Regions from separate parts of the Parviterribacter multiflagellatus genome, predicted to be linked through region 2. Evidence: riboswitches for the same ligand, from Rfam matches in the RefSeq annotation. Region 2 holds a riboswitch; each other region holds the start of a gene.
The links. A riboswitch is a leader RNA that binds a small molecule or an ion and turns the genes downstream of it on or off. The one in region 2 is predicted to bind cobalamin.

Region 1 (10,303 bases), on a different contig from region 2:
GACGCCCGGGCTGAAGCGCAGGGGCGACCAGCTCCGGGTCCGGGCGGGAGAGGAGCACGCACATGGCGGACAACCATGGCGTCGCGTACATGGGCCCCAAGCGCGTCGAGGTCCAGTCGATCGACTTCCCGAAGCTCGAGCTGCAGGACGGGCCGGGCGTCCACCCCGACAACGTGGGGCGCAAGTGCGACCACGGGGTGATCCTGCGGATCGTCGCGACGAACATCTGCGGCAGCGACCAGCACATGGTCCGCGGCCGCACCACGGCGCCGGAGGGGCTGATCCTCGGCCACGAGATCACCGGTGAGGTGATCGAGGTCGGCCGGGACGTCGAGTTCATCAAGAAGGGCGACATCGTCTCGACGCCCTTCAACATCGCCTGCGGCCGCTGTCGCAACTGCAAGGAGGGGCACACCGGCGTCTGCCTGACGACGAACCCGGACCGGCCGGGCTCGGCGTACGGCTACGTCGACATGGGCGGCTGGGTCGGCGGCCAGGCGGAGTTCGTGATGGTCCCGTACGCGGACTGGAACCTCCTGCCGTTCCCCGACAAGGACGAGGCGATGGAGAAGATCCTCGACCTCACGATGCTGTCGGACATCTTCCCGACCGGCTACCACGGCTGCGTGAGCGCGGGCGTCGGCACCGGGAGCACCGTGTACGTCGCGGGCGCCGGGCCCGTCGGGCTCGCGGCGGCGCACTCGGCGCAGATCCTCGGGGCGGCGGTCGTCATCGTCGGCGACCTGGTCCCAGAGCGGCTCGCGCAGGCCCGCAGCTTCGGCTGCGAGACGATCGACGTCTCCAAGGGCGACCCGAAGGACCAGATCGCGGAGATCCTCGGCGTGCCGGAGGTCGACTGCGGCGTCGACGCGGTCGGGTTCGAGGCCCACGGGCACGGCTCGCACGCGGGCGAGGAGGCGCCGGCGACGGTCCTCAACTCGCTGATGGACCTCACGAAGGCCGCCGGCCAGCTCGGCATCCCGGGGCTCTACGTCACCGGCGACCCGGGCGCGGCGACCGAGGAGGCGAAGGTCGGCTCGCTGTCGATCCGCATCGGCCTCGGCTGGGCCAAGTCGCACCGGTTCGTCACCGGCCAGTGCCCGGTCATGCGGTACCACCGCGGGCTGATGGAGGCGATCCTCGCCGAGCGCGCGCACATCGCGAAGGCCGTCAACGCGACGGTCATCAACCTGGACGACGCTCCGCAGGGCTACGCCGACTTCGACGGCGGCGCCTCGAAGAAGTTCGTCCTGGATCCGCACGGGCTGCTGAAGAACGCCCGGCCGATCCCGCTGCCCGCGTAGGCCGCGGGCGGTTCGTCAGGCGGGGGAGCGGGCCGGCGCATCCGGCCCGCCACCCTCCGTCAGCTCCGCGATCCGCGCGCGCAGATCGGCGGCGTGCTCGCGGATCGCGGTCAGCCGCGGGTCGGTGCCGAGCGTGTGCGAGTGGCCCATCGCGAACGCGTACTCCATCGAGCCGATCAGCTCGCGGTACTCGGCGCGGAGCGCGTCGAGCTTGGTCATCGGGAGGTGGTGGGGCATGGGACGGGGTGCCCGTTCGCTTCGCCCCGAAATCCAGACGGCGCTCAAACTGAGAATAGATCTCATTTTGGTAGCGTGGGAGGCATGGACCTCCCACGCCTCCCCGTGACCGTCCTGTCGGGCTTCCTCGGCGCCGGCAAGACCACCCTGCTCGAGCACGTCCTGCGCAACCGCGAAGGGCTGCGCGTCGCCGTGATCGTCAACGACATGAGCGAGATCAACGTCGACGCGCAGCTCGTCGCGCGCGGCGACGCGTCGATCGACCACGTCGAGGAGCGGCTGGTCGAGATGAGCAACGGGTGCATCTGCTGCACGCTGCGCGAGGACCTGCTCGTGGAGGTCGCGCGGCTGGCGCGGGAGGGGCGGTTCGATCACCTGCTGATCGAGTCGAGCGGCATCTCGGAGCCGATGCCGGTCGCGGAGACGTTCACCTTCCCAGGCGAGGACGGCGTCGCGCTGAGCGACCTCGCGCGGCTCGACACCATGGTCACCGTCGTCGATGCGTCGACGTTCCTCGACGAGTGCGCGGGCCACGACGACCTCGCCACGCGCGGGCTCGGGCTGTCCGACGAGGACGACCGCGCGGTGGTCGACCTCCTGGTCGAGCAGGTCGAGTTCGCCGACGTGATCGTGCTCAACAAGGCCGACCTGGCCGGCGACGAGACGCTGCAGCGCACCGCGGCGGTCATCCGCACGCTCAACCCGGCCGCGACGGTGATCGGCGCGGTGCGGGGCGAGGTGCCGGTGAGCGAGGTCGTCGGTACCGGTCGCTTCGACCTCGAGCGCGCCGCCAACGCGCCCGGGTGGCTGAGCGTCATGCGCGGCGAGGAGCAGCCGGAGACCGAGGAGTACGGCATCGGCTCGTTCGCCTACCGCGCCCGCCGCCCGTTCCACCCCCAGCGGATCTGGCGGCTGATGCAGGCGCCGTGGGAGGGCGTCATCCGCGCCAAGGGCTTCTTCTGGCTCGCCGACCGGCCGCACCTCGCGGGCGAGTGGTCGCAGGCGGGCGGCGTCCTGACCGTCGGTCCGGCGGGCATGTGGGAGCGGCCCGGCGACGGCGTGCAGGAGCTGGTCTTCATCGGCACCGACCTCGACGAGCCCGCGATCCGCGCCCGCCTCGACGCCTGCCTGCTCACCGACGCGGAGCTGAGCGCCGGCCCCGACGCGTGGCGCGCGATGGCTGAGCCGGGCATGGACGCTTGGGTCCCCGCCGCCGTCGTGTAGGGTCCTGCCGCGAGCCAGTCGTACCCACCCTGGGTCAGGGAATCCGGTGAGAAGCCGGAGCTGACGCGCAGCGGTATGGGAGACGGAGGCGGCGACACGCCACTGGCCTGCTCCGGCAGGCTGGGAAGGCGCCGCGTCCGGACGATCCCGAGCCCGAAGACCTGCTGGCTTGCGGCCCGCCGTGCACGCTCGTGCGCGACCGGCCGGATCACGCCAAACGGGCTCCGCGTACGGGCCCTCTGATCGAAGGAGACCGCGATGCGCTCGCGGCTGGTGCAGGTCCTCGTCGTCGCCGTGGCCGCTGTGGCCCTGGCCGGATGTGGGGAGAACGAGAGCGAGACGGCCGCCGCGGCGCCCAGCGCCGCCGACTACCCGATGACGCTGCGCAACTGCGGCCGCACGGTGACGGTCGACGCTCCGCCGCAGCGGGCGGTGTCGGTCAACCAGGGCTCGACCGAGGTGCTGCTCTCGCTCGGCCTGGCCGACCGCATGGTGGGCACCGCGACGTGGACCGACCCGGTGCGGGAGAACCTCGCGGCGGAGAACGCGAAGGTGGAGCGGCTCAGCGACGACGCGCCCTCGTTCGAGCGCGTGCTGGCGCGCGAGCCCGACCTCGTCACGGCGTCGTTCGGCTTCGCGCTGAACGGCGAGGATCCGGACCGGCGCGCGAAGTACGCGCAGCTCGGCGTCCCGACCTACATGGCCCCGTCGGAGTGCACCGACCGGCCGGGCGGCGGCAGCGGCGACGGCCCGCGCTCGAAGCCGCTGAAGATCGAGGTCATCTACGACGAGGTGCGCGAGCTGGCGCGGATCTTCGGCGTCGAGGAGCGCGGCGAGCAGGTCGTCGCCGACCTGCGGCGGCGGCTCGCGGCGGCGTCCGGCGACGTCGCGAGGCCGGGCGTCACCGTGGCCTTCTGGTTCGCCAACTCCAAGGCGCCGTACATGGCCGGCTGCTGCGGCTCGTCGGGCATCATCTCGCGCGCGGTCGGCGTCGAGAACGTCTTCGCGGACACCCACGACGAGTGGCCGCAGGTCAGCTGGGAGAGCGTCGCCGAGCGCGACCCGGACGTGCTCGTGCTGGGCGACCTGACGCGCCGCCAGCAGTCCGCGGAGAGCTTCGACGCGAAGGTGCGGTTCCTCGAGCGCAACCCGGTCACGCGCCGGCTGACCGCGGTGCGCAAGAAACGCTACGTGGCGATGAACGGGGCGGACCTGAACCCGTCGCTCCGCACCGTCGACGGTGTCGAGAAGCTGGCGGCCGGGCTGCGCCGGCTCGGGCTGGCGCGGTAGTGCACGAGCTCGCCCCTGACGTCCGCCCGGCGGTCGCGCTGCCGGCCCCGGCCCGCCTCGCCGTCCGCGTCGCGGCGTGGGCGGCGGGGCTCGCCGTCCTGCTCGCGTCGCTGGCGGCGTCGATCGCGATCGGCCCGGCGGACCTGTCGGCGGGCGACGTCGCGCGCGTGGTCGGCGAGCACCTGGGGGTCAGCGGCGACGCCGGCGTGACGCGCATCCAGGACGGCATCGTGTGGGAGCTGCGGCTCCCGCGCGCGCTGCTCGCCGCGGTGTGCGGCGCGGGGCTGGCGCTGTGCGGGGCGATCATGCAGTCGCTGCTGCGCAACCCGTTGGCAGACCCGTTCGTGCTCGGGATCTCCTCTGGCGCGTCGACCGGCGCGGTGCTCGTCGTGGTGCTCGGGATCGGGGGCGGCGCGGTGTCGCTGAGCGCCGGCGCCTTCATCGGCGCGCTGGTGGCGTTCGGGCTCGTGCTGCTCCTCGCGGCGGGCGCGGGTGGCGGGACCGACCGCATCGTCCTCGCGGGCGTCGCGGGCACGCAGCTGTTCAGCGCGCTGACGTCGTTCATCGTCACCTCGTCCGCCGACGCCGAGCAGACGCGCGGGGTGCTGTTCTGGCTGCTCGGCTCGCTGGCGGGCGCGGACTACGGCGACGTGCTCGTGGCGGGCGCGGTCGCGGCGGTCGCGATGGCGGTGTGCGTCGCGCAGGCCCCGGCGCTCGACGCGTGCAGCTTCGGGCAGGACGCCGCCGCCGGGCTCGGTGTGCCGGTCGCGTGGCTGCGCGGCCTGCTCCTCGTCGTCACGGCACTGCTCACCGCGACGCTCGTGAGCGCGGCGGGCGCGATCGGGTTCGTCGGGCTCGTGCTGCCCCACGCGGCGCGGCTGCTCGTCGGCCCGGGCCACCGCATGCTGCTGCCCGCCACCGCGCTCGTGGGCGCGATCTTCCTCGTGTGGGTCGACACCGCGGCGCGGACGGTGCTCGACCCGCAGGAGCTGCCGGTCGGCGTCGTCACCGCGCTCGTCGGCGTCCCGGCGTTCGCGGCGATCCTCTACCGCCGTCGCGGGCGGAGCGCATGAGCGTCGCGGCGCGCGACGTGCGCTGGTCGGCGGGCGGCCGGCTGATCGTGGACGGCGTCTCGCTGGACGTCGCGCGGGGCGGCACGCTCGGGCTGCTCGGGCCGAACGGCTCGGGCAAGTCGTCGCTGCTGCGGCTGCTCGCGGGACTGCGCCGGCCGGATGGCGGCGCGGTCCTCCTCGACGGGCGGGAGCTCGGGACGCTCAGGCGGCGCGACGTCGCGCGCCGGCTCGCGGTGGTCGACCAGCACGCGACGACCGACGTGGAGATCACCGTGCTCGACGTCGTCCGGCTCGGCCGCATCCCACACCGCGGCGCGTGGACGGGGCGCAGCGCGGCCGACGACCGGGCGGTCGCCGAGGCGATCGCGCGCACCGACCTCGCCGACCGGCTCGCGCAGCCGTGGCACACGCTCTCCGGCGGCGAGCGCCAGCGCGTGCAGATCGCGCGGGCGCTGGCGCAGGAGCCGACCGAGCTGCTGCTCGACGAGCCGACGAACCACCTCGACGTGCACCACCAGCTCGACCTCATGACGCTGGTGAGCGAGCTGCCGATCACCACCGTCGTCGCGCTCCACGACCTCAACCTCGCGGCGCTCTACTGCGACGCGGTCGTGGTGCTCCAAGACGGCCGCGTCGTTGCCGCCGGCACGCCCGAGGCCGTGCTCACGCCGGCGCTGATCGAGCGCGTCTACCGCGTCCGCGCGGTCGTCGCCCGCGACCCCGACGACGACCACCTGCACGTCCGGTTCCTGCCCGGCCGGCGCCTCGCGCCGCGCGCCCCGGAGCGGGCGCGCGGCGTCGAGCGCACGGCCTAGCCGCGGAGCTTGATCGTGTCCTTCAGCGCCTTCTTGGTGCCCGGCACGAGCGCGGTCAGCGTCGCCGTCAGGGACTTGCCCTTGGCGGCGGAGCGGATGCGCGCGCGCATCAGGCGGCCCGGCTTGACGCGGACCTTGTAGGTGCCCGCCTTCGTCACGCGCCGCTCGGCCCGCGCGATCGTCACCGTCGCGGTGCCGCGGCGGCCGACGCGCGGGAGCTTGGCCGTCAGTCGCACGACGATCGTGCCCGCGTTCGCGGCGTAGACCGTCACCAGCGTGCCCTGCGTCAGGAACGTCGCCACGCTCGCCGACGACGGCAGCGACGCGGTGGGCTTGTTCGGCTTCGGCGGCTGCCCGGGCTGGGGCTGCGGCTGCGGCGGGATCGTGTTCTGCGGCGGCGCGTCAGGCAGCCACTCGGGCACCCTCTCGATCGCCACCGTGGTCGGGATCGGGGTGGACGGGTTCAGGCCCGTCGTCTTGTTCCCCTCCGGCCAGTAGCTGCGGTACGTCGTGGGATCGCCGTACACCGACTCGGGCCGGTCGGCGGTCACCTCGCCCGGGTGCTGGACGTTGATGAACAGCGTCCGCTCGTCGGGCGTGAAGTACGGGCCGGTGCCCTCCGCCTCGATCGGCATGTTCGCGAAGCGGAACGCGACGCCGGCGTTCGGGCCGCTGCGCGGGATCATGAACACCGCGTTGTTGCCGTGGTAGTCGTACCACGTCTTCGCGCTGGTGGAGCCCTTGAGCGACGACGACGAGATGTCGGTCACCGTCCACACGTTGCTGGCCTGGTCGATCACGAGGTTGTCGCAGGACGAGAAGCCCTGCTCACCCGCGTCGGCGCGGCCCGTCGGGCCGCCCTCGGCGTAGTCCTCCCACGTGAACGTCAGCGCGGTCGCGTCGTTGCCGTCCTCGACGAGCCTGCGGATCGCGCCGTGCTGGTCCTTCACCGCCGAGTTGTTGGTGAACGCGATGTAGACCGTGCCGTCCACGTCGACCTCGACGTCCTCGGGGCGGTTCGTCGCGAAGTGGGTGTCCCACTCGTTGACGCCGTCGCCGTTGACGAAGTTGAAGCGGCCGGAGTAGTTGGCGGCGGCCGGGTCGGTGACCCCGGCGGCGCGGCGGTTCGACGCGGGCGAGGCCGCTGCGGACGGGAAGCCGCCGAGCATCAGGCGGGTGTCGTGGAGCTCCCACTCGTGGACCTCGACCCACTCGCCCGTCCCCGACGTCGGGGTGACCGGGTCGACGTCGCCGTCGGCGGCGAAGCGGCGGCGACCCTCCGGCGCCCAGCGCGCGACGTAGAGCGTGCCCTCGCTGAGGATGCGCAGGTTGTGGTCGCGCGAGTCCGGGGTGTAGGACCGCGAGGAGACGAACTTGTAGACCGCCTGGTTGGTCTGGTCGTCGCCCATGTAGAGCACGAACGGCTTGTTCTCCTCCGCGCGGAACGCCGTGTTCTCGTGGCGGAAGCGGCCGAGGGCGGTGTGCTTGCGGCCGGTGAAGTACGGGTCGTACGGGTCGTGCTCGCACACCCAGCCGTACAGGCGGCTCTCGTTGGAGGCGCCGGTGGTCGGGTCGTACTCGTCCGGGTCGACCTGGCCCCAGCCGTAGCCGCCGGGCAGCGGGTAGCCGTACGAGTCGTAGTTCTCCTCGCAGGAGAGCGCGGTGCCCCACGGCGTGATGCCGCCAGAGCAGTTGCCGACGGTGCCCTTGGCGCGCGTGCCGATCGCGACGGTCGCGGCGCGGGAGCCCGGGACGGCGGCCTGCAGCACGACGTCGCGCGGGCCGGCGAGCGGGCCCGTGATGTCGAGCGGCGTGTCGGGCATGCCCGGAACGTCGCCGCCGAAGACGCGGCGGTTGTACTTGGAGGGCGAGACGACCTCCCAGCGGTGGTCCTCCGAGGCACGCTTGACGTGGAGGATCGAGTTGCCGACCGACTCGATCTCCTCGTGGATCGCGGCGTCGGTCTTCGTCTGCGTCGCCGGCTGGCCCTGGACGGGCTTGAAGCCGTTCTGGAAGAACGGCGACGGGTACTCGTGGTTGACGAAGAGCAGGCCCTCGTCGTTCGAGCCGTTCAGCGGGAAGAACGCGAGGTAGTCGTTGTTGTAGCCGTAGCGGTAGACGGTGCCGTCGGTGTTGGCGAACTCGTCGCCGTAGCCGATCAGCGTGTAGGCGCGGAACCCCTCGGGGACCTGCAGCTGGTCGGCGCTCGACGCGGCGATCGCCTTGAAGTCGGAGAGCGGCGTGGGCGGCTTGAGCTTGGCCGCCTCGGCCTCCTCGCCGCCGAAGAGGTCGGTGACGCCGGCGGCGCTGAGGACGGAGGTGGCGGCGACCGTGCTGGCGCCGCTGGCGGCGATGCCCCGGACGAAGGTCCGCCGGGTGTGACCCGCCGGGGCGTCGCCCTCGGGCTGGGCGGCGTCGGGTGCGGCGGGGACGGAGGTGGGTTCCATCAGCGGAAGGCTTCACGGCGCGGCGGGGAAGGCTGTGAAGTCGTCGTGAACTAGGGTGCACCGCCGCGTGGCCCACGATCACCACCACCACCACGACAGCGGCCCTTCGCTCGGTCCCCGCGCGCTGCTCGACCTGCTTTGGGAGCGCCCGGCGGGCCGCGTCGTCGCCGCCGCGCTCGTGCTGCTCGTGGCGGGTGTGATCGCCGGGCTGCTCGCGCTCTGGCCGTCCGGCGAGCGCTCCGGCGGCAACGACTGGGCGGGGAGCGGCACGACGTACGCGGCGGAGGTCGACCGGGTCGTGCGGGAGCGGTGCGAGCTGTCGCGCGACGTCCCCTGCCAGATCGTCGAGGCGACGCTGACCGAGGGGCCCGGGGCGGGGCGGCGGACGACGCTCACGCTGTCGGGCACCGACGTCGCGCCCGAGGTCGGGCCCGGCGACACCGTGCGGCTGGCGCGCAACCAGGCGCCCGAGGGGGCGGACGTCGACGAGTACGCGTTCGCGGACTTCGAGCGGCGCGCGCCGCTGGTGTGGCTCGCGCTCGTGTTCGTCGCGCTCGTCGTCGTGCTCGGGCGGTGGAAGGGCGTCCGCTCGCTGGCCGGGCTCGCCCTCTCGCTGCTCGTCGTGACGCAGTTCATGGTCCCCGCGATCCTCGACGGCTCGGCGCCGCTGGCGGTCGCGCTCGTCGGCGCGCTGGCGGTGATGCTGCTGACGGTCGGGCTCGCGCACGGCCTCGGGGTGACGAGCGTCGCGGCGGTGCTGGGGTCGGCCGCGTCGCTGCTGGCGACCGCGCTGCTCGCCGTGCTGTTCGTCGGCCTCGCGCACATCACCGGCGCGTCGTCGGAGGAGGCGACGCTCCTCAACGCGTCGGGCGGGAGCACGCTGTCGCTGGAGGGGCTCGTCCTCGCCGGGATCGTCGTGGGAGCACTGGGTGTGCTCGACGACGTGACGGTCTCGCAGGCGTCGACGGTGCTCGCGCTGCGGCGCGCGAACCCGCTGCTGCGCGGGCGCGAGCTGTTCCGCGAAGGGCTGAGCGTCGGCCGCGACCACCTGAGCGCGACGGTCAACACGCTCGTCCTCGCCTACGTCGGCGCGGCGCTGCCGGTGCTCCTGATCTTCGAGCAGGGCGGCATCGGGTTCGGCGACGCGGTGAACCGGGAAAGCGTCGCCGGCGAGGTCGTCGCGATGCTCGTGGGGTCGATCGGGCTGATCCTGGCGGTGCCGCTCACGACCGCGCTGGCGGCGTGGCTGGCACGGGCGCTGGTTCCAGCCCCGCCTGGCCCGCGACGTTCCGCCGGTGCATGACGCGCGCGAACGCGCCCGCGGTGAGGAACATGAAGCTCGAGTAGACCGCGGCCGGGATCGTCAGCTCGTCGGCGACGAGCGTGCCGACCCCGATCGCCAGCGACGCGTTGTGGAGCCCGAGCTCGATCGCGACCGCGGTCGACTGCGCGAGGTCGAGCCGGGCGAGCCGCGCGGTGACGAAGCCGAGCGCCATCGCGGCGACGTTGAGCGTCAGCGCGGCGGCGGCCAGCTCGCCGGCGTGGTCGCTGACCTCCTCGAACTCGGAGATCACCGCGCCGACGACCACCAGGAGGAACGCGACGAGCGCGAGGCGCTTGACCCGCTCCTGGTGCGCGTCGGCCCACGCGGTGCGGCGCGCGCGGACGAGCATCCCGAGCCCGAGCGGGACGACGGTGATCGCGAGCACCTGCGCGGCGATCCCGACCGCCCGCACGTCGTCGTCGATCGGCGCGTCGAAGTGCGCGACGGCGAGCGCGAGGTAGAGCGGCACCGTGACCGCGGCGGCCACGCTGCTCAGCGCGGTCATCGTGATCGACAGCGCCGTGTCGCCGCGCGCGAGGTGCGTGAGCAGGTTCGCCATCGTCCCGCCCGGCGCGGCGCCCAGCAGTAC
Region 2 (10,303 bases):
CGTCGGCTTGACCTCCTGGCCGGTCGCGCGCAGCGCGAGGATGACGCGCTCGAGGTCGCCGACGTCGGTGACCTTCTCCGCCTCGGCGGCGGCGTACGCGGCCGCCTTGGGGCCGGGGTCGACGCCCGCGGCGGCGAGCCCGACCACGGCCCAGCCGGAGGCGATCGGGTCGGCCTGCTCGCCACCCTTCGCGTCCGCGTAGCCACCGTCGGGCGTCTGCGCGGCCTGGAGGTACTCGACCGGCGTCGCCGCACGCGCGGCCTCAGTGGAGGCTGCGAGCGGGAGGAGCAGCGCCGCGGCGACCGCCGCGCCGGCGATGGGCACCGGGCGCCAGGTGATCTCGAACCGCGCACGGAACCGGCGCAGCGCGCGCACGAGCACCGGGCCGAACGCGAGGCAGAACGCGACGTTCCCCAGCGCGTGCGCGACGTTGAACGGCACGCCCTGGCCGAGGATCACGCCCAGCTCCCCCGTGCTGTGGCCGGTGTAGGTCACCCACAGGTGGAAGTCCATGAACATGCCGAAGAGCAGCCCCGCGACCGCGCACGCGGCGGCCAGCGACCAGCGGCCCAGCTCCCGCCCGAAGACCGCCGCGAGCCCCGCGCCCGCGAGCCCGACCGCGCCCCAGCCGACCATCTGCCACGGCGTGAACGGGCCTTGACCGAAGAAGAAGTTCGAGGCCAGCGCGGCGACCGCGCCGACGATGAAGCCCGGCGCGCCGCCGAGGACGTAGCCGGAGAGGAGCACGATGTCGGTCGTCGGCTTGACCGACGGCAGCGGCGCGAACGCCAGGCGGCCCAGCGCGGCGAGCGCGGCCAGCGTCGCGACGAGCGCGAGCACCTTCGCCGTCGGGTGCTGGCGCTCGTACCAGCCGAAGCCGGCGGCGAGCGCGGCGGCCAGGATCGCGAGCGACGCGAGCTGCCAGGTCATGCCTCGGGGACCTCCAGGGTCATGCGGTTGCGGAGGATCGCGGCGCCCTCCTCGGGAAGCAGGGCGCCCTCGACGATCCTCGCCGTCTCGGTGGCGAAGTACCAGCCGCCGGTCAGCACGTCGGCGGTCTTGCCGTCGGCGATCACGCGCCCGTCGGCGAGCAGCACCACGCGGTCGGCGAACGACGCGGCGAACTCGGGGTCGTGGACGGCGACGAGCACCGCCGAGCCTTCGAGCGAGAGGGACCGCAGCCGGTCGGCGAGGTCGCCCTTGGCGCCGCGGTCCAGCCCGCGGGTCGGCTCGTCGAGGCACACGACCGGCGGCTGCTCGCCCGCGCCCAGCACGACGGCCAGCGCGAGCCGCTGGCGCTCGCCGCCGGACAGGTCGCGCGGGTTGCGCTCGGGGTCGAGGTGGTCGAGCCCGACCGCCGCGAGGGCGTCGGACGGCGCCTCGTCCCCCACGCGGTCGTGCAGGAGGTAGTCGCCGGGGTGCTGGAGGAGCAGGGCCACGCGCCCGCTCGCGCGCACGCTCCCGCGCGTGGGCTGCAGGAGACCCGCCGCATGGCGCAGCAGCGTCGACTTGCCCGCGCCGTTGCGGCCCATCAGCGCGACGCGCTCGCCGGGCTTGAGCTGCAGGTCGATGCCGCGCAGCACCGCGCGGCCGCCGTGCAGCTCGTGCCAGACGCCGTGGAGCGCGAGCGCGGGCGGCTCCCCGGCGCGGGTGGTCCGCAGGCGCCCGAGCAGCCGGCCGGCGCCGGTGCCGGCCTTGCGCGGGCGCGCGCGCCGCTCCTCGGTCCCGCGGCGCGGCGCGGAGGTCTCCAGCAGGCCGTGGGCGCGCAGCGTCGCGCGCGCGTCCTTCACCCCGGCCGGCGGCGGCCGCAGCCCCGCGCGCGTGAGCAGGCGCGCGGCCGGCGTCTGGAGCGCGGGCGCGTTGTCCGCGGCCCAGGCCAGGAAGTCGCGCGGCCCGGCGTCGCAGGCCAAGCGCCCGCGGTCGAAGGCGAGCACGCGGTCGGCGGCGGCCAGGCACCGCTCCAGCCGGTGCTCGACGAGCACGATCGACGTCCCCCACTCCTCGTTGAGCCGCCGCAGCAGCCAGATCAGCTCGTCGCCCGCGACCGGGTCGAGCTGCGAGGTCGGCTCGTCGAGGAGCACGAGGCGCGGGCGCCCGGCCAGCGCGGCGGCCAGGGCCACCCGCTGCAGCTCCCCGCCGGACAGCTCGTGCGTGGGCCGGTCGAGCAGGTGCGCGATGCCGAGCGCGAGCGCCGCCTCCTCCACCCCACGCGCGACGCTCGCCGCGCCGTGGCCGCGGTTCTCCAGCGGGAAGGCCAGCTCGGAGCGGACGGTGTTGAGGACGACCTGCGTCTCCGGGTCCTGCAGCAGCGTGCCGGCGACGGCGCTCAGCTCGGACGGCCCGTGGTCGCGCGTGTCGAGCCCGCCGGTGACGACGCGCCCGCCGAACTCCCCGCCGTGGAAGTGCGGGACCAGGCCGGCGGCGGCGCGGACGACGGTCGACTTGCCCGAGGCGCTCAGGCCCGCCACGACGACGAACTCGCCCGGCTCGACGACGAACGAGACGTCGTCGAGCGCCGGCGTGTCCGCGCCGGGGTACGTGTAGGTGACGCGGTCGAACTCGAGCATGCCGCTCAGCGCTCGATCCCCCGGCGGCCGGCGAAGGGCAGCAGCGCGGCGAGCGCGGTCAGCCCGCACAGCGCGACGACGCCGGCGCCCCCGTCGACCTCGGTCAGCGGGTACGCGGTCACGCCCCCGATGCCCAGCAGCTCGGCGCCGACCGCCAGCGCGAGGATCGCGGCCGCGGACAGGGCGAAGGCGGTGTCGTGGCGCGACCACGGCTCGCGCAGCGCCGACGGCGACGGCCCGTGCGTGCCGTAGCCGCGCACCTCGAGCGTCGCGGCGACGTCGGCGGCGCGGTCCAGCGCGCCCGACGCGACCGCGCGCATGACCGCGACGCGGCCGGGCTCGTCGAGGCGGCAGCGCCCGGCCTCAGCCAGCCGCCGCCCGTCGCGCGCCAGCACCGGCACGAGCCGCACCGCCAGCGCGGCGGTCAGCGCGCTCCGCAGACTCACGCGGCGGAACAGCCTCAGCAGGCTGTCGGGGTCGACCGTCGCGGTGAAGAGCGCGGCGCCGAAGAGGATCACGAGCGCGCGGAGGCCGAGCAGCGCGCCGTAGACGAGCGCCTCGCGCGTGACGTCGATCTCGCCGAACGGCGGCACGTCGCCGAACCGCCAGACCACTGTCAGGCCCTCGCGCGAGACGAGCGGGTTGACGAGCGCGATCAGCACCGCGAACGGGAGCGCGTACTTGGCCATCCCGAGCACGCGGCGGCCGACGTGGGCGCCGGCCGCCGCGGCGACGCAGACCGCCAGGAGGGTGGCGAGGACGAGCGGGTGCTCGGTGAGCAGGGCGAACGTGACGAGCGCCAGCGCCCAGGCCGCGGCCACCGCGGCGCGAGCCGCGTGGAGCGGGCTGGAGCGGCGCTCGTAGGTCACCCCGCGCCCGCGCCCTCGGTCGCGTCGTCCGGCACCGGCAGCGGCACGCCCTGGCCCTCGGGCGAGACCGCGAGCGCGAACTTCTCGGCCAGCGCGCTCTCGTCGAACGCCGCCGCGGCCGCGCGGATGCCCGCGTCGTCGGTGCCGGTCACCACCCAGGTCGGAGCGTCCTCGCGCCACCGCGTCGCGGCGATCAGGCCGGTGCCCGGGCCGAGCTCCTGCGCGACCTCGCCGCGCGCGTCGAGCGCGGTGATCTTCTTGCCGTCCTCGGAGATGCGCGCGTACACGCCGCTCGCCTTCGGGCCGTCCTCGAGCCGCACGAGCGAGCGGTCGCCCCGCAGCGCCGGCCAGCGCCCGACGAGCACGCGCAGGTTCTCGAACCCGCCCTCGGTGCCCGGGCGTGACTTGCCGACCACGAGGCCGAGCTCGCCGAACTTGTCCTGCACCGTGTCGCACGCGTCGCGGATGCCCTCGTCGCACTCGATGCGCGTCGAGAACTTCTTGCCGTCCATGCCGGACACGAACGGCTCGGGGAACGAGCCGACCACCGCGGGCGTGGTGTTGGCCGCGCCCCAGTCGTGGCGGTCCCACCAGATGCGGTCGCCGCCGCGCACGTCGGTCGACGCGGCGCCCTCGTCCTCGAGGATGCCGTTGACGAAGTAGAACCAGTCGACGGGGCGGCCGCCCTCGCGCCCGCCGGTGACGCCGTTGATCGACTGCACGAAGCCGCCGCCGTAGCGCTTCTTGACCTCGGCGTTGCGCTCGAGCAGGCGCATCACGGTGTCGTCGCCCTCGACCTTCGGGGACGGCTGCTCGAGGATCGTCTCGGCGCCGAAGCCGTCGGTGATGGTGAGCTTGACGCTCGCGGGCTCGTCCGCGCCGGTGCCCGGGCCGCAGCCGGTGGCGAGGGCGATCGTGGCCGCGACCGCGACGCTCAGGGACTTCCGCGTCATCGTGCGCGCACCTCCGTGGGGAAGCCGCGCACGAGCCCGGCGCGGCGGCTGTCGATCCGGTAGCGGCTGCCCGGCGCGACGCGCACCGTCACGGTGCCGTCGCTCCCCGTCCGGTACGTCTGGCGCGTGCTCGTCCCGACGCGGCGGACGATCACCGTCGCGCCGGCGACGCGGGTCCCGCGGCCGTAGTCGTCGTAGCCGGTCACGGTCACCGTCAGGCGGCCGTTGGCCGAGCGCCCGCTGGTCGCCAGCGTCCGCCCGCACGCGCCGGCGCGCTTGCACCAGAACCAGGTGACGCGCTGGCCGGAACGCAGCGCGCCGGCGGGATCGCTGGCGGCGCGGCCCGGGACGCGGCGGCCGACCTTGTAGACCCAGCCGGCGGCGCCGCGCTCGCGGTCGCCGCGGACCTGGTCGACGTACAGCGCGCGGCACGAGCCCTCGACGGTGAACGGCAGGCGCAGCGCGCGCAGCACGCCGATCGGCAGCCCCGCCTGGAGCCGGCACGAGCCGACCGTGAGCGCCCCGACGCTCACCTGCTGCGGGCCGACGCTCCAGCCGTCGCGGCCGACGACCAGCGCCTCCACGCGCGGGGACGCGGCCTGTGCGGTGCCGGCCAGGGCCAGCACCGCACCGAACGCCGCGAAGGCGGTGCTAGCGAACCTCGAAGACGGCACGGTTCTCGCCGGTCCGGCGCTCCTCGTCACGGTTGTAGCTGCGGTCGGTGGCCTTCACGTCGAGCACGTAGCGGCCCTTCGGGAGCTTGGCCGGGAGCTGGTACTCCCAGTCGGCCTTGTCGCCGACGCTCCACCACCAGCCGCTGCTCGCGCCGCACTTCGGGCGGCGGATGAACCGCTCCCGCTTGGCGCTCCACGCGTAGCACTTGCCGCCGCTGGTGCGGGTGAGACGGAGCTTGACCGAGCGGATCCCGCCGGCCTCGGTGACCGTGCCCTTGAGGAGCCTGGGCGCCTTGGCGGCCGAGACGCGCTTCGCCAGACCCACGATCTTGCTCCGCGGCGCGGTCGTGTCCTTCTGCGTCGGCGGCGGCGTGCTCGGCGGCTGGACCTGGGGACCGGCGTTGGTGATGAGCGAGAAGACGTTCGAGCGCACTCGGTTCGGCGCGGTGGCCTGGATCGGGTTGACGCCGTCCGGCAGGCCGCTGAACGAGACGCGGCCCGCGGCGTCCGTGACCCCGCTCTTGGGGCCGGCGGTGACGGTCACGCCTGCCGCCGGCTTGGTCACGACGCCGTCGCTGTAGGTGAACGTGTCCTCCTGGACCCACACCTCGGCCGCGACGCCGTTCGAGGGCGCGGTGATCATCGAGACGACCAGCGGCATCCGGGTCGGGTTGCCTTGCGCGTCGTCACGCTGGGCGAAGATCAGGATGTCGTCGTTGTCGGCGAGCGGGACGGCGCAGTTCGCCGCGGTCGTCGGCTTGCGGTTCTGCCAGACGTGCCACCAGTCGTTCTGCGCGTACGTGTGCGACTCCCCGGCGATCGTGCTCGTGAGCGCCTTGCGGTCCCAGTTGCCGCCCGTCACGGTCTCGATGGCGCCGCCGATCGAGTCCCAGTTGCACGGCGTGCCGTCGGCCATCGCGAAGGTGCCGCTGGCGGGCACGACGAGGCGCTGCTTGGAGGCGAGGGTCGCGTCATCGCCCTCGATCCGGATGTTCACGGTGTCGGCCGCGGCGGGGGCCGCGGCGGTCGTGACGAGCGCTGCGGCGCAGGCTGCGGCGGTGAGGCCGCGGGACAGGACGTTCATGCGAGGAGCCACCCCTTGCTTCCACGAGGGCGTTGATGCTTGCTGGTCGGAGGCAGGTCTCCTGGCTTCCCGGGGCGGGCCTTGCCTGGCCCTGCTCACCGCGCCTTCCCAGGTCTCCTCGGCCCAGTGGCTCGCGTCGTCGCGTGCGGATCGCTTCCCGGTCACAGTGGCGGGACCGCGCCGGATTCGCACCGGACTTCCCTTGGCCACCGACCCTTGACGCATGCAATCCTAGCGCCGGTGACCGTCAACCTCACGCGCATCTACACGCGTCTCGGCGACGCGGGCGAGACCCATCTCGGCGACATGAGCCGGGTGCCGAAGACCCATCCGCGCATCGAGGCGTACGGCGATGTGGACGAGCTGAACTCCCACATCGGCGTGACGCTCCACGCCGCGGGGCTGCCCGACGCGTATGCCGGCTGGCTGCGCCGGGTGCAGAACGACCTGTTCGACGTCGGCGCCGACCTGTCCGTGCCGGAGTCCGACGACCCTGCCGCGCGCGAGCGGCTGCGGGTGCGGCCCGAGCAGGTCACGTGGCTGGAGGAGCGCTGCGACGAGGTCAACGCGGACCTGCCGAAGCTGCGCTCGTTCCTCCTCCCGGGCGGGACCGAGGCGGCCGCGCACCTGCACGTGTGCCGGACGGTGTGCCGGCGCGCCGAGCGGCGCGCGCTGGAGGTCGAGGGCGCGAACCCCGAGGTCCTGCGGTACCTCAACCGCCTGAGCGACCTGCTCTTCATCCTCTCGCGCGGGGCGAACCGCGGCGGCGAGGAGCCGCTGTGGGAGCCCGGTCGCTTCCAGTGACACGCGCCCGCGCCGCTGCGCGGTGACCCCCGTCGCTGACCTCCGCACCGCGGTCGGCTTCCTCACGCGGCTGCCGGTGCGGGACACCGCGCCACTCACGGCCGAGCGGTTCTCCGGAGTGTCGCTCTGGTTCCCCGTCGTCGGGCTGCTCGTCGGCGGGGTGCTCGGCGGCGTGCGGATCGGGCTCGACGCGGTCGGCGTCGACGCGGGCCCGGCGACGCTCCTCGCGCTGCTGGCCGCGATCCTCGTCACCGGTGGCCTCCACGAGGACGGCCTCGCGGACTGCGCCGACGCGCTCGGCGCGCACACGACGCGCGCCCGGAAGCTCGAGATCCTGCGCGACTCGCGGGTCGGGACGTTCGGAGCGCTCGCGGTGGTGCTCGCGGTCGCGCTGCCCTTCGCGACGCTCGCGCCGCTCGACGGCGACGAGGTCCTGCTCGCCGCGCTCGTCGGCCACGTGCTCGGGCGCTGGTCGACCGTGCCGCTCGCGTGGCTGCTGCCGCCCGCGCAGCCCGACGGCGCCGGAGCGCTGCTCCGGACCCGCTGGCCGCACGTCGCGGCGACGACGGTCGTCGCGGTCGCGGTCGCGCTGCTGTGCGGCGGCGTCGGCCCGGGCTTCGCGGCGCTCGGCGTGGCGCTCGCGGTGATGGCGGTGTGCTCGCTCGCGGCGCTGCGGTCGTTCGGGGGCGCGAGCGGCGACGTCTACGGCGCGACGAACAAGCTCGTCGAGCTCGGCGCGTACGTCGCCCTCGCCGCCTGCTGGTAGCCGGTCGCGGACCGCCGCTACGCCGCCACGCGGGCCCGCGCGAGCGCCTGCTCGGGATCGCCCGGCGGGTCGCCCAGCAGCAGCCAGCCGCCGCCCTCGGGCAGCCGCCGGACGAGGTGGCGGTCCTCCAGCGTCCGCAGCGCGCTCGTCACGCTCGGGCGCTGCGCTCCCACGAGCTGCGCGAGCGTCGCGTGCGTGAGCTTGAGCGGCACGGTCGTGCCCTCGGTCCCGACGCTCCCCCACCGGTCGGCCAGGTGCCACAGCAGCGCGAGCAGCCGCGCATCGAGCCGGGGCATCGCGCTCAGCGCGAGCAGCAGCCCGAGCAGCCGTGAGCGCCGCAGCGTACGGCTGAGCAGCTCGGCGGTGATCGTCGGCAGGCGGGTGCAGAGCGCGGCGAACCGGGCGTCGAGCACCGCCAGCCGCGTCGGCTGCAGCGCGCGCCACGCGCTCTCCGCGTCCACGGGCGCACCGCCCGCGTCCTCGCGGTGGTCCCACGGGCGGATCAGGTCCCCCGAGCCGAGCAGCTCGGCCGTCGAGTGCCGCCCCACGGCGGTCTCGCGGACGAGGAACCCGTCGAGGATGAGGAACCCCAGATCGCCAGGCGAACCGCCCAGGGGATGGTCGGCCTTCCATGCTCCACGGGGCAGCCGCACCTCCGCGGCCACGAGGTGCCGCGCGGCGACGGCGAGCTCCGCTTCATCCAGCGCGGAGGCGAGCTGAGGGTCCTCTTCGAGGACATGCACGACGTTGGGCGCCAAGGTCTCCAGGGTAGGGGGACGGAACCGGTTCGGTCCCGTTCCGGACGCCTACCCCCGCGGTCGCCGAACCACGCCTGCGTAGGCGCGTTCGGCCCGGTCGTTCACCCGCGCGCGGGCGGCGCGCCGAGCGGCGGGCCGGAGAACACGAGCCGCGCGGCCACCGTCTCGTCCATCGTGTCCGCCGTCGCGGCGTCGTCGATCACTGCGACTTCGAGCCGCCCGGCGTACGGCCAGAGGACGCCCTCGGGCGCGTGCGACCGCCGCAAGGCGAACTCGCGGCCCGTGCCGAGCGCGAACCCGTACTCGCCGTCGTGCTCGGGCGTCGCGATGCCGTCCGCCCCGGCGAGCACGCCGCGCATCCGGCCGAGCGTGAACGGCGGCTCGGCGACCTCGACGCGCACCTCGACCGCCTCCCCCAGCCAGCCGTGCAGGACGTTCAGCACCGTGTCGAGTCGACGAGCATGCTCTGCCCGGTGGACTCGGACACGCCGGCGAGCATAACTCAGCACTTGCTCACCGGTGGCGCGATCTGCTCCAGAACGACGAAACCCCCGCCGAGGCGAGGGTCAGATCGAGCACCGCTACCGGGATTCGAACCCGGGTTTCCGCCGTGAGAGGGCGGCGTCCTAGTCCCCTAGACGATAGCGGCCTGTTGGCCGCTCGACAGGGTAGCAACGCCCCCTGCGAGCTATGCGGATGAGAGGACTCGAACCTCCACGCCCTTGCGAGCACAGGCACCTGAAGCCTGCGTGTCTACCAATTCCACCACATCCGCGTGGCGGCGGAGATAGTAGCGCGCGCGTTCCCGCTCACCCGGAGAACCTGCCCGCGCCCGATGTGCGATGAGACACGTTTTGCAGGGACATCGGGCGGAAACCCTGTACTAGGCTGGGCTCACCAGCAGTGACGCCGATGAGGACGAGTCTGGACGTCGACATCCCCCGCGATCCGCGCGCGCCGTACCACGCGCGGCGCGCGGTCGAGCAGCTGGGCCCCGCGATCGATCCCGCAGTCCGGCCCGACGTGGTGCTCCTCGTCTCCGAGCTCGTCACGAACTCCGTCAAGTACGGCGCGGAGGGCTCGGTGCGGCTCCAGATCGACGCGCCGCGCCCGCGCACGCTGCGCGTCGAGGTCGTCAACGAGGGATCGAGCTTCACGCCCGTCGCGCGCGACCGGCCCAAGACCGACGTCGGCGGCTGGGGGCTGCACCTCGTGGAGGAGCTGACGGACCGCTGGGGCGTCCACGCGGGCTCCACCCACGTGTGGTTCGAGATCGATCGCTCTTGAGCGCCCGGCGGGCGTCGTGCCGTCCGTGAGGGGCGCCTCGCGGCCCTCACGCACGACACACCGATCCCGCCGGGCGCTCACTCGCGATCCGCGTTGCCATGGCCCACGGGCGGACGGGAGCTAGGCCATCGAGCCCTCGTGCTGCGCGCTCGCCTCGTCCGAGGCGGACTGCGGCGAGTAGTAGCGGCGCAGCCAGGTCGCGAGGCCGTCGAGGCCGGGCATGAGGACGCGCTCGGTGATCTGCGCCTGGTCGAGGCGCTCACGGACCTCGGCCTTCAGCGCCGCCGGGATGCGCCACGCGCGGCAGGCGTCGGGGTGCTCGCGCAGCCAGTCGTCGAGGTGGCACGTCGGATCGGAGAGGACCGACAGGACCGCGGCCTGGTTGGCGATCCGCTCGTCGAGCGTCGGCGGCTCGAAGAAGACCGCGAACGGCGTGTCGTCCTGGAGCGCGTCGAGCGCCTGCAGGTCCGGCACGCCGCAGTCGGCCAGGCCGTCGGTGGTGAACACGACCGAGCCCTCCTCCGCCAGCGGCTCGGCCAGC
Region 3 (10,303 bases), 630 kb from region 2:
CAAGACGCAGCCGGGCTCGGTCATGAGCGCGTACAACCGCGTCAACGGCACGCCCGCGACGGTCGACCCGTACCTGCTCGACACGCTGCTGCGGCAGACGTTCGGGTTCAAGGGCTACGTCGTCTCGGACTGCGACGCGATCTTCGAGGTCGTCAGGGGCCATCGCTGGCAGCCGCCGACGTGGACGCGGCCGGTGAACAACACCGAGCGCCACGCGTTCGCGATGGCCGCCGGCACCGACCTGAACTGCAACGCCGGCTACCACGACCAGTTCAGCAACGCGAACACGCTGCCCGATGCGGTGCACCAGGGCATCGAGACGCTGACGGACACGTTCAACGTGAACGATCTGGACCAGGCGCTGGTGCGGCTCTTCACCGCGCGGATGCAGCTCGGCGAGTTCGATGACGAGAACGCCGTGCCGTGGGTCCGCGAGGCCCGCGCGCGGCTGCCGAAGGACACGTGGACGAACACGGAGTCCAACGGCGCGGTGACCCAGACGAAGGCACGGCTCGACCTCGTCCGCGAGGCGGGCGCCAAGTCGATCGTGCTGCTGGAGAACGACACCACGACGCGGCGCGACGGGACGAGCGGCAAGCTCCTCCCGCTGGCGGTGCCGAAGAGCGGCGCGTTCAAGGTCGCGGTCATCGGCCAGATGGGCAACCCGTCGCCAGCCGAGATGTACCTCGGCGGCTACTCGAGCACGCAGGGCCCGTCGGGCCAGGCCAACCTCGTCAGCGGCTTCGCCGGCATCAAGGCCGCGGTTCAGCAGGTCAACCCGGGTGCGACGGTCGAGTACCTGCGCGGGTTCACCGGCAGCGGCACACGCGCGGAGGACCTGCTCGAGGTCGACCCCGCGGCGGTCTCGGCGGCGGCCAGCTACGACGCGGTGATCGTCTACGCGGGCACCGACGCGTACACCGCCGACGAGGCGGCCGACCGGCGCAACATCCAGCTGCCGGGCGCGCAGTCGCAGCTCATCGCCCAGGTGGCGGAGCGCAACCCGAACACGATCGCCTACCTCGAGACGATCGGGCCGGTCGACGTGACGCCGTTCGCCGGCAAGACGGCGGCGATCCTGTGGAGCTCGTACAACGGGCAGCGCAAGGGCGAGGCGCTCGCCGACGTCCTGCTCGGGGCGCACAACCCGAGCGGCCGGCTGCCGTCCATCTGGCACCGCGACGAGTCGCAGCTGCCGGACATCACGAGCTACGCGATCCGCGCGAGCGGCTCCAACCCGGGGCGGACCTTCCAGTACTTCCAGGGTCCGGTCCGGTACGCGTTCGGCCACGGGCTGAGCTACACGACGTTCACGTACTCGGACCTCGTTGTGAGCGACAGCGTGGACGCCAACGGCGCCGTGGACGTGCGCGTCCGCGTGCGCAACAGCGGCGAGCGGGCGGGCGACGAGACCGTCCAGCTCTACGCCACGACGCCGGACGCGCCGGCATCGGCGCAGCGGCCGATCAAGCGGCTCGTCGCGTTCGAGAAGGTGCGGCTGGCGCCCGGTGAGGGCCGCACGGTGCGGTTCTCCGTGCCGGTCCGCGAGCTGGCGTTCTTCGACCAGGGGCAGGGCCGCTGGGTGATCGACCAGGCGCGGTACGGCCTGCAGATCGCCCGCTCCAGCGCCACGGGCGACGTCGTGCTGAGCGACGACGTGCGGGTGACCGGGACGTACGCGCCCAAGCCCGCCGTGCTGTCGGTCAAGCCGGCGATGGAGGGCGACCGCGCGCGTGACGTGCAGTACCGCGTCGCGTTCCCCGAGGGCGTGCGGATCGACCCGCAGCCGACGGTCGCGATGAGCGACGACACGCTCTACGGCTACGTCCGCAAGGGCGCGTCGAAGCCGATCCCGAGCGGGATGACGTTCTCGTACGAGAGCAACCGCCCGGACGTCGTGTCCGCCGGCGCGGACGGCCTGCGGACCGTCGGCAACGGCGTCGCGACGGTCACCGCGAAGGTGACGTACGCCGGCGTGACGCGGACGACGTCGTTCGTCGTGCGGGTCGAGTCCAAGCTGTCCGGGATCACCGTCGGCGGCAAGCCGCTGACGGCGTACGACCCGGGCCGCGGCTTCCAGCCGGACGTCTACGCGTACGACGTGATCGTGCCCGAGGGCGAGGCCGGCGTGCCGCAGGTCGCGGCGCAGGCGGCCGACCCCGACACGGTGGTCGACGTCCAGCAGGCCGGCGCCGTGCCGGGCACCGCCCGGGTCGTCGCGACCGGCGCGGACGGCATCCGCCAGACGTACGTCGTGCACCTCGCGCGGCGGGCGACGGGCGACGAGCTCGACGGGGCGGTCGGCGCGCAGTGGCGCTGGCTGCGCCCGGACGCGTCGGCGGTCACCGCGGGTGAGCGAGCGCTGTCGATCGGGCTGCGGCCCGGCACGCTCGACGGCACGGCGAACAGCGCGCGGAACGTGCTGGTGCAGCCGGCGCTGGGCGACTGGACGGTCGCGACGAAGCTGACGTTCAGCGGGCCGCTGGCCGCGGCCGGGCAGCAGGCCGGCCTGATCGCCTACGCGGGCGACGACGAGCACCTGCGGCTGGGATGGGAGCACGGCGGCGGCGCGCCGCGGATCTCCCTCACGGTCGAGGACGCCGCGTCGGGCGCGCCGGTGACGCAGACGCTCGCGTCGGTCGCCACCGCGTCGTCGCTGGGCGACGCGCGGACCGTGTGGCTCAAGCTCGTCAAGCGCGGGCCGCGGTACGTCGCGTACTGGTCGAAGGACGGCAGCGACTACCGCGTGCTGTACGAGACCGGCGCGAGCCTGGAGAACGTGCAGGTCGGGCTCTACGCGTTCGGCGCCGCCGCCGCGTCGGACCTGACCGCGTCGTTCGACTGGGTCCGCGTGCGCAACGGCAAGCCGGCGCCGGCGGGTGAGCCGGCGACGCCGGAGCCCGCAGCGCCCGTCGGGCCTGAGGGCCCGGCCGGGCCGGACGCGCAGGCCGGGGGTGCGCCGTCCGCCGGCGGCGCGCCCTCCACCGCGACCCCGGCGGCGGGCCCCTCCTCGCCCGCCGCCGCGGTGCGCGGGGACGCCGCGTCGCGCCGGGCCGCCGCCCGCGCGGTGCGGCCGGTGGTCGTCGCCCGCACGGTGCGGGTCGACGGCCGCCGCGCGGCCGTGAAGGTGCGGTGCCCGGCGGCCAAGGGCCGCTCGTGCCGGGGGACCGTGGCCGTGACGGTCGCGGGCCGCCGCGCCGGGACGCGGACGGTCACGGTCGCGGGCGGCCGGACCACGACGGTGCCGATCACGCTCCGTCGCTCCGCCGTGCGCGGGGCGACCCGTGCGCGGGCCACGGTGCTCGCGCCGGCCGCCGCCGCGCGGTAGCCGCGCCTCGGGTGGGCCGTCGCACCGTCGCCTCGCGGCGGTGAGGCGGCCCACCTGCGCAACTCCCGCGCCGCACAGCCGTCCTCGTCTGCATGAGGTGGCTTGCAGGCATCGTCCTCGTCCTGGCGTTCGCCGCGCAGGCGGCGGAGGCGCGGGTGGTCCACGGCCGCATCGGCGAGCGGACGTACCGGGTCTTCGTGCCCGACACCCCGGCGCCGGCGGGCACGCGGCGGCCGGTCGTGTTCGTCCTTCACGGCGGCGGGCGGCGCGAGTCCGGCGGCACGATCGCCACCCAGAGCGGGTTCGACGCCGAGGCGGCGGCGCGCGGGTGGATCGCGGTCTACCCCGACGCGCGCGGCGGGCGGTTCGTCGTCGACGGGTACCTGCCCCGCGTCCACGGCGTGACGCCGCGCGACGAGCTGCGGTTCGTCCGCGCGCTCCTTGCGCGGGTCGGCGACCGCCACCGCATCGACCGCTCCCGCGTGGCCGCGGTCGGGTTCTCCAACGGCGGCTTCCTCGCGTACGCCCTGGCCTGCGAGCGCCGGCCGCTCGTCACCGCGATCGCCGCCGTCGCCACCGTCGAGACCCTGACGCGGTGCGCCAACGGCGGGCGCCGGCCCGTCGCCGTGCTCCACCTCCACGCGACCGAGGACCGCGTGCTCCCGCTCGACCGGGGCCGCCGCGGCGCGTACGACTGGCCGTCGCCGCGCGCCACGGTGCGCCGCTGGCAGGAGCGAAACGCCGGTCGCGCGCCTGCGGAGCTGCGCGTCGTCGCCGGCGAGCACGGCTGGCTGCCCGGCATGACGCCCGTCATCGGTCAGTTCCTCACCGACGTGATTGCGAGCCGCCGGGGCGCGCAGTAAGGTGGCCGCCGTCAGCACGACGAACGAGGAAGCCGGTGCAAGCCCGGCACGGTCGCGCCACTGTGACCAGACCTCGCAAGGGCCTGGAAGTCAGGAACTCGGACGTCGTGAACATCCCCGTCGACGGACGCGAGTTCCCGAGGAGATCCATGAACCCGGCTTCGCCCAACCCCATCCCGCTTCGCGACCTCCGGCCCGCGTTCTTCGCCGCCGCGCTCGCGCTGCTGACGATCTACCTGGTGCAGTTCGACCAGGGCGCGATCTCGCAGACGGGGACCTTCCTGCACGAGCTCGTCCACGACGCCCGGCACCTGCTCGGCGTCCCCTGCCACTAGCGCTCCTCGGACCTTCCGAGAGCCATGGTCTGGCCCCTGATCCGCAGGGGGCTCGTCGTCGGCGCGATCGCCGGCCTGCTGGCCGGATGCTTCGCGTTCGCCTTCGGCGAGCCGCTTGTCCAGGACGCGATCGACATCGAGGAGGCGGCGGGCGCCCACGCGTCGCTGCAGCTCGCCGTCCCCGCGCACGTCTCCGACTGGGTCGTGAGCCGCGACGAGCAGCGCGGCGGCCTGTTCCTCGGCACGCTGCTGTACGGCCTCTGCGTCGGCACGGTCTTCGCGCTCGTCTTCGCCGTCGCCCGCGGCCGTGGCGCCGCGCGGGACGACTGGCAGCTGTCGGTCCGGCTTGCGGGCGCGCTGTTCCTCGTCTTCGTGCTGGTGCCGTTCCTCAAGTACCCGGCGAACCCGCCCGCGGTGGGCGACCCGGACACGATCGGGGAGCGGACCTGGCTCTACCTCGCGCTGCTCGCGGGCGGCGCGGCCGCGCTGCTGGCCGCGGTGCGGGTGGCGTGGAGCGTCGGCCCCGACGCGCCCGTGTGGCGCCGGCCGCTGCTGGCGGGCGGGACGTTCGTGGTCCTCGCGGGCTTCCTGCTGCTCGTGCTGCCCGGCGTGGACGAGGTGCCCGACGGCTTCCCGGCGTCGCTGCTGTGGGAGTTCCGGCTCTCATCGCTCGGCACGCAGGCCGTGCTGTGGACGGCGCTCGGCGTCGGGTACGGGATCGCGTCGCTGCGCGCGGTCCCCGGACGAGCCACCGCCACCGCGTAGGCCGGGTGCGCCGCCTCGTGCTCCTCCGTCACGCGCCGACCTCGGCCGTGCGCCGCGCCGCGTTCCCGCTCGACGAGCCGCTCGACGACGCCGGGCGGGACGCTGCCCGTGCGCTGCGCGGGCGGCTCGGCCGCGGCGACGCGCTGTGCAGCGAGGCAGGCCGCGCGCGGGAGACCGCCGCGGCGGCCGGGCTCGCGCCGGTGCGGGTGGAGCGCGCGCTCAACGAATGCGACTTCGGCACGTGGCGCGGGCGCTCGCTGGCGGAGCTGAACGAGGCCGACCCCGAGGGGGTCGCCGCGTGGATGGGGGACCCGGCCGCCGCGCCGCACGGGGGCGAGTCGCTGGCGGCGTTCGTCGCGCGGGTCGGGGAGTGGCTGCGCGGCCAGGCCGAGCGCGACGGCCGCGCCATCGCGGCGACGCACGGCGGCGTCGTGAAGGCCGCGGTCGTGACCGCGCTGGGCGCGCCGATCGACGCCTTCTGGCGGATCGACGTCTCGCCGCTCCATCTCACCGAGCTGCACGCGCACGACGGGTGCTGGACCGTGACGAAGGTGAACGCGGCGGTGGTCGCGCCGGGGCGCACCGCGGAGCCGGCGCCGGCGGAGGCCCAGGCGTGAGCGGCGCGGCCGTGCTCGTCGGGTTCGGGGCGGACGTGGCCTTCGGCGACCCGCGGCGCGGGCATCCGGTGGCGCTCTTCGGCACCCTCGCCGCGCGCCTCGAGCGCGCCGTGTGGCGGCCCTCCCGCCTCGCCGGCGCGGGCTACACCGCCGTCCTCGTCGGCGGCACCGCCGTCGCCGCCCACCTCCTCACCCGCGTCCTCCCGCGCGGCGCGGTGCTTGCCGCGGCGCTGTGGGTCGCCCTCGGCGGCCGGTCGCTGGCGCGCGAGGCGCGGCGGGTCGGCGGCTTCGTCGCGGCCGGCGACCTCCCGGCCGCGCGCCGCGCCGTCCCCGCGCTCGTCGGCCGCGACCCCTCCGCGCTCGACGGCCCGGAGCTGTGCCGCGCGGCCGTCGAGTCGGTGGCGGAGAACACCGTCGACGCGGTCGTCGCGCCGCTCTTCTGGGCCGCGGTCGCCGGGCCGGGCGGCGTGCTCGCGCACCGCGCGGCGAACACGCTCGACGCGATGGTCGGGCACCGCACGGCGCGGCACGAGCGGTTCGGGTGGGCGTCCGCGCGGCTCGACGACGTCCTGAACTGGCCCGCCGCGCGGGTGACGGCGCTCGCCACCGCGGCCCTCGCGCCGCTGGTCGGGGGCTCCCCCTCCGCGACCCTGCGCACCACGCTGCGGTACGGCGCGCGGCACCCCTCGCCGAACGGCGGCCGCGCGGAGGCCGCGTTCGCCGGCGCGCTGGGCGTCCGCCTCGGCGGCACGAACGTCTACCCCGAGCGCGTCGAGCACCGCCCGCACCTCGGCGACGGGCGCGCGCCGAGCCCGGCCGACGTCGACCGCGCCGCGCGCCTCTCGCTCGCCGTCGGTGCCGCGTGCGCGCTCGCCGCCACCGCGGTCCGGAGGGCACGCGCGTGAGCGGCGGGCTCCTCGTCGCCGGCACCGCGTCGGACGCCGGCAAGTCGCTCGTCACCGCCGGGATCTGCCGCTGGCTGCACCGCCGCGGCGTCTCCGTCGCGCCGTTCAAGGCGCAGAACATGGCGCTCAACTCCGCGGTCACGCCGGGAGGGGCGGAGATCGGGCGCGCGCAGACGATGCAGGCCGCGGCGGCCGGGGTGGAGCCCGAGGCGGCGATGAACCCGGTCCTCATCAAGCCCTCCGGCGCGACGCACTCGCAGGTGCTGCTGATGGGCAAGCCTTACGCCGACGCCGACGCGCGCTCGTACCAGGAGCTCAAGCACGACCTGCGCGAGGGCGTCGCGGCCGCGCTGGCCGACCTCCGTTCGCGCTTCGACGTGGTGATCTGCGAAGGCGCCGGCTCGCCCGCCGAGATCAACCTCCGCCACGGCGACCTGGCGAACATGGGCCTGGCCCGCAGCGCCGCGCTCCCGGTGGTCGTGGTCGGCGACATCGACCGCGGCGGCGTGTTCGCCTCGCTCTACGGGACGCTCGCGCTGCTCGAGCCCGCCGACCAGGCTTTGATCGCAGGCTTCCTGATCAACAAGTTCCGCGGCGACGCGACGATCCTGCAGCCCGGCGTCGACGACTTCACGCGCCTGACCGGGCGCCCGACGTTCGGCGTGCTGCCGTGGCAGGAGGGGCTGTGGCTCGACGTCGAGGACTCGCTCGCGCTGGAGGCGCCCCGGCCCGAGCCGCTCGCCGCGCGTGGGCGCGACACGCTCGAGGTCGCGGTCGTCCGCCTGCGCTGGATGAGCAACTTCACCGACGTCGACGCGCTCGCCGCCGAGCCGGGGGTGAGCGTCCGCTTCACCCGCTCCGTCACCGACGTCGAGCGCGCCGACCTCGTCCTGCTTCCCGGCACGAAGGCCACGGTGGAGGACCTCGAGCGTCTGCGCGCGTCCGGCCTCGCCGACGCCCTCGCCCGCCGCGCCGCCGCCGGCCAACCGATCCTCGGCGTCTGCGGCGGCTACCAGATGCTCGGCGGGCGGATCTCGGACGACGTCGAGTCCCGGCGCGGCGAGGTGCACGGCCTCGGCCTGCTCCCCGTCGAGACCGTGTTCGCGCCCGAGAAGGTGCTGCGGCAGGTGCGCGGGCGGTACGGCGACGTCGGGGCGAGCGGCTACGAGATCCGCCACGGCCGCCCGGTCCGCCGCGGCGCCGCGCCGCTCCTCGACGACGGCACCGACACGGGCGAGGGCTGCCGGGCCGGCTCGGTGCTCGGCACCTCGTGGCACGGCCTGCTCGAAGGCGACGACGTCCGCCGCGCGCTGCTCTGCTGGGTCGCCGCCGAGCGCGGCCGCGACTGGCTGCCCGGCAGGGAGCCGTTCGCCGCCGTCCGCGAGCGCCATCTCGACCGCCTCGGCGACCTCGTCGAGGAGCACGCCGACACCGACGCGCTGATGGCGCTGATCGAGCGCGGCGCTCCCCCGAACCTTCCCGTCCTCGCCCCCGGAGGCTCCGCGTGCTTCTTCTCCTGACCACCGCCGACACCGACATCCTCGCCGCGGCCCATGCGGTGGCGGAGCTGCCCGACGGCTTCGGCGAGGTGCGGTGCGCGAACCCCGCGACGGCCGGCGACGACGTGGGCGCGTTCCTCGACGCCACCGTCTCCGCCTCCACGCGGGTCGTCGTCGCACGCCTCCTCGGCGGCCGCCGCGCCTGGCCGGAGGGGGTGGACGAGCTGCGGACCCGCTGCGCCGCCGCGCGCATCCCGCTGATCCTCCTCGGCGGTGAGGCCGAGCCCGACGCCGAGCTGGCCGAGCTCTCCACCGCCCCGACCGCCGTCGTCGCGCAGGCGTTCGACTACCTCCGCCACGGCGGCGTGGAGAACACGGGCAACCTGCTGCGCTTCCTCTCCGACACGCTGCTGCTCACCGGCCACGGGTTCGAGGAGCCGAGCGCGCTGCCCGACCTCGGCGTCTACGTGCCGGGGCGCGGCGACGTCGAGCTGGCCGACGCGACCGCCGCGCACGACCCCGCGCGGCCGACCGTGGGGCTCGTCTTCTACCGCTCCCACCGCGTCACGGGGAACACGGCGTTCGTCGACGCGCTCGCCGACGCGATCGTGGCCGCCGGCGCGAACGTGATCTGCGCGTGGGCCTACTCGCTGCGGCCCGACGCCGACGGGCGCGTGCCGGTGCTGGAGCTGCTCGATGGGCGCATCGATGCGCTCGTCACGACGGTGCTGGCGTCCGGCGGCGCGAACGCGGGCGACGCCGAGGAGTGGCACGTCGAGGTGCTGGAGGCGCTCGACGTGCCGGTCATCCAGGCGCTGTGCGTGACGACCTCGCGCGAGCGGTGGGCGGCGTCGGACATGGGCCTGAGCCCGCTCGACGCCGCGATGCAGGTCGCGATCCCCGAGTTCGACGGGCGGATCGTCGGCGTGCCGATCAGCTTCAAGGAGCCGCTCGACGTCGCCGCCGCTGCGCCGTCCGTCGGCACGCCCGTCCTCCACTACCGTCCCGACCTCGAGCGCTGCGCGCGCCTCGCGCGCCTCGCGGTCCGCCACGCGCAGCTGCGCCGCACGCCGCCGGCCGAGGCGAAGATCGCCATCGTCCTGTCGTCGTTCCCCACCAAGCACGCGCGGGTCGGGAACGCGGTCGGGCTCGACACGCCGGCGTCGGCGGTCCTGCTGCTGGAGGCGCTCGCGCAGGCGGGCTACCGGGTGGAGAACCCGTACGACGGCGGCGACGCGCTCATCCACGCGCTGATCGCGGCGGGCGGCCACGACCAGGAGTTCCTCACCGACGAGCAGCTGAGCGGCGCCGACGCGCGGCTGCCGGTCGGGCAGTACGCGCAGTGGTTCTCGTCGCTGCCCGAGGAGCTGCGGTCGTCGGTGGTCGAGACGTGGGGGCCGGCGCCGGGCGAGTGGTACGTGGACGGCGATGACTTCGTGATCGCGGGCCTGCGGCTCGGCAACGTCTTCGTCGCGATCCAGCCGCCCCGCGGCTACGGCGAGAACCCGGTCGCGATCTACCACGACCCCGACCTCGCGCCCGCGCACCACTACCTCGCCGCGTACCGCTGGCTCGACGAGGAGTTCGGCGCCGACGCGATCGTCCACCTCGGCAAGCACGGGACGCTGGAGTGGCTGCCCGGCAAGGGACTGGGGCTGGGGCCCGAGTCGGCGCCCGACGCGGCGCTCGGCGACGTGCCGTTCTTCTACCCGTTCGTGGTCAACGACCCCGGCGAGGGCGTTCAGGCCAAGCGCCGCGCGCACGCGGTGATCGTCGACCACCTCGTGCCGCCGATGATGCGCGCCGAGACGTACGACGAGCTGGCCCGGCTGGAGCAGCTGATGGACGAGTTCGCGCGCTGCGAGGCGCTCGACCCGCCCAAGCTCCCCGCGCTCGCGTCGCAGATCTGGACGGTGCTGCACGAGGCCGAGCTGCACCGCGACCTCGGCATCGAGGCGGAGGAGCAGCCGGACCTGGAGGAGTTCGGCGAG

Region 1: it holds a riboswitch for cobalamin, as region 2 does, so the genes downstream of both, AC1UE5_RS25865 (ABC transporter substrate-binding protein) here and AC1UE5_RS03170 (hypothetical protein) in region 2, are expected to answer to the same signal.
Region 3: it holds a riboswitch for cobalamin, as region 2 does, so the genes downstream of both, AC1UE5_RS00340 (CbtB domain-containing protein) here and AC1UE5_RS03170 (hypothetical protein) in region 2, are expected to answer to the same signal.

The regions. Positions count from the first base shown of each region.
Region 1 is NZ_JBXPIZ010000013.1:134,447-144,749, reverse strand. It holds gene fdhA (formaldehyde dehydrogenase, glutathione-independent) at 63-1,304, shown strand; gene AC1UE5_RS25875 (hypothetical protein) at 1,320-1,541, opposite strand; gene AC1UE5_RS25870 (GTP-binding protein) at 1,626-2,765, shown strand; cobalamin riboswitch at 2,764-2,948, shown strand; gene AC1UE5_RS25865 (ABC transporter substrate-binding protein) at 3,024-4,055, shown strand; gene AC1UE5_RS25860 (FecCD family ABC transporter permease) at 4,094-5,128, shown strand; gene AC1UE5_RS25855 (ABC transporter ATP-binding protein) at 5,125-5,943, shown strand; gene AC1UE5_RS25850 (PhoX family protein) at 5,940-8,390, opposite strand; gene AC1UE5_RS25845 (YibE/F family protein) at 8,458-9,693, shown strand; gene AC1UE5_RS25840 (bile acid:sodium symporter family protein) at 9,614-10,303, opposite strand, start outside.
Region 2 is NZ_JBXPIZ010000001.1:695,365-705,667, reverse strand. It holds gene AC1UE5_RS03195 (prenyltransferase/squalene oxidase repeat-containing protein) at 1-930, opposite strand, end outside; gene AC1UE5_RS03190 (ABC transporter ATP-binding protein) at 927-2,567, opposite strand; gene AC1UE5_RS03185 (energy-coupling factor transporter transmembrane component T) at 2,573-3,436, opposite strand; gene AC1UE5_RS03180 (DUF4430 domain-containing protein) at 3,433-4,389, opposite strand; gene AC1UE5_RS03175 (hypothetical protein) at 4,386-5,015, opposite strand; gene AC1UE5_RS03170 (hypothetical protein) at 5,041-6,147, opposite strand; cobalamin riboswitch at 6,182-6,411, opposite strand; gene AC1UE5_RS03165 (cob(I)yrinic acid a,c-diamide adenosyltransferase) at 6,388-6,951, shown strand; gene cobS (adenosylcobinamide-GDP ribazoletransferase) at 6,974-7,717, shown strand; gene AC1UE5_RS03155 (helix-turn-helix domain-containing protein) at 7,735-8,475, opposite strand; gene AC1UE5_RS03150 (hypothetical protein) at 8,577-8,918, opposite strand; tRNA gene AC1UE5_RS03145 (tRNA-Glu) at 9,052-9,124, opposite strand; tRNA gene AC1UE5_RS03140 (tRNA-Leu) at 9,167-9,250, opposite strand; gene AC1UE5_RS03135 (ATP-binding protein) at 9,388-9,762, shown strand; gene AC1UE5_RS03130 (FRG domain-containing protein) at 9,883-10,303, opposite strand, start outside.
Region 3 is NZ_JBXPIZ010000001.1:70,362-80,664, forward strand. It holds gene AC1UE5_RS00330 (glycoside hydrolase family 3 C-terminal domain-containing protein) at 1-3,328, shown strand, start outside; gene AC1UE5_RS00335 (CE1 family esterase) at 3,421-4,191, shown strand; cobalamin riboswitch at 4,186-4,306, shown strand; gene AC1UE5_RS00340 (CbtB domain-containing protein) at 4,299-4,526, shown strand; gene AC1UE5_RS00345 (CbtA family protein) at 4,551-5,291, shown strand; gene AC1UE5_RS00350 (histidine phosphatase family protein) at 5,297-5,908, shown strand; gene AC1UE5_RS00355 (cobalamin biosynthesis protein) at 5,905-6,813, shown strand; gene AC1UE5_RS00360 (cobyric acid synthase) at 6,810-8,333, shown strand; gene cobN (cobaltochelatase subunit CobN) at 8,318-10,303, shown strand, end outside.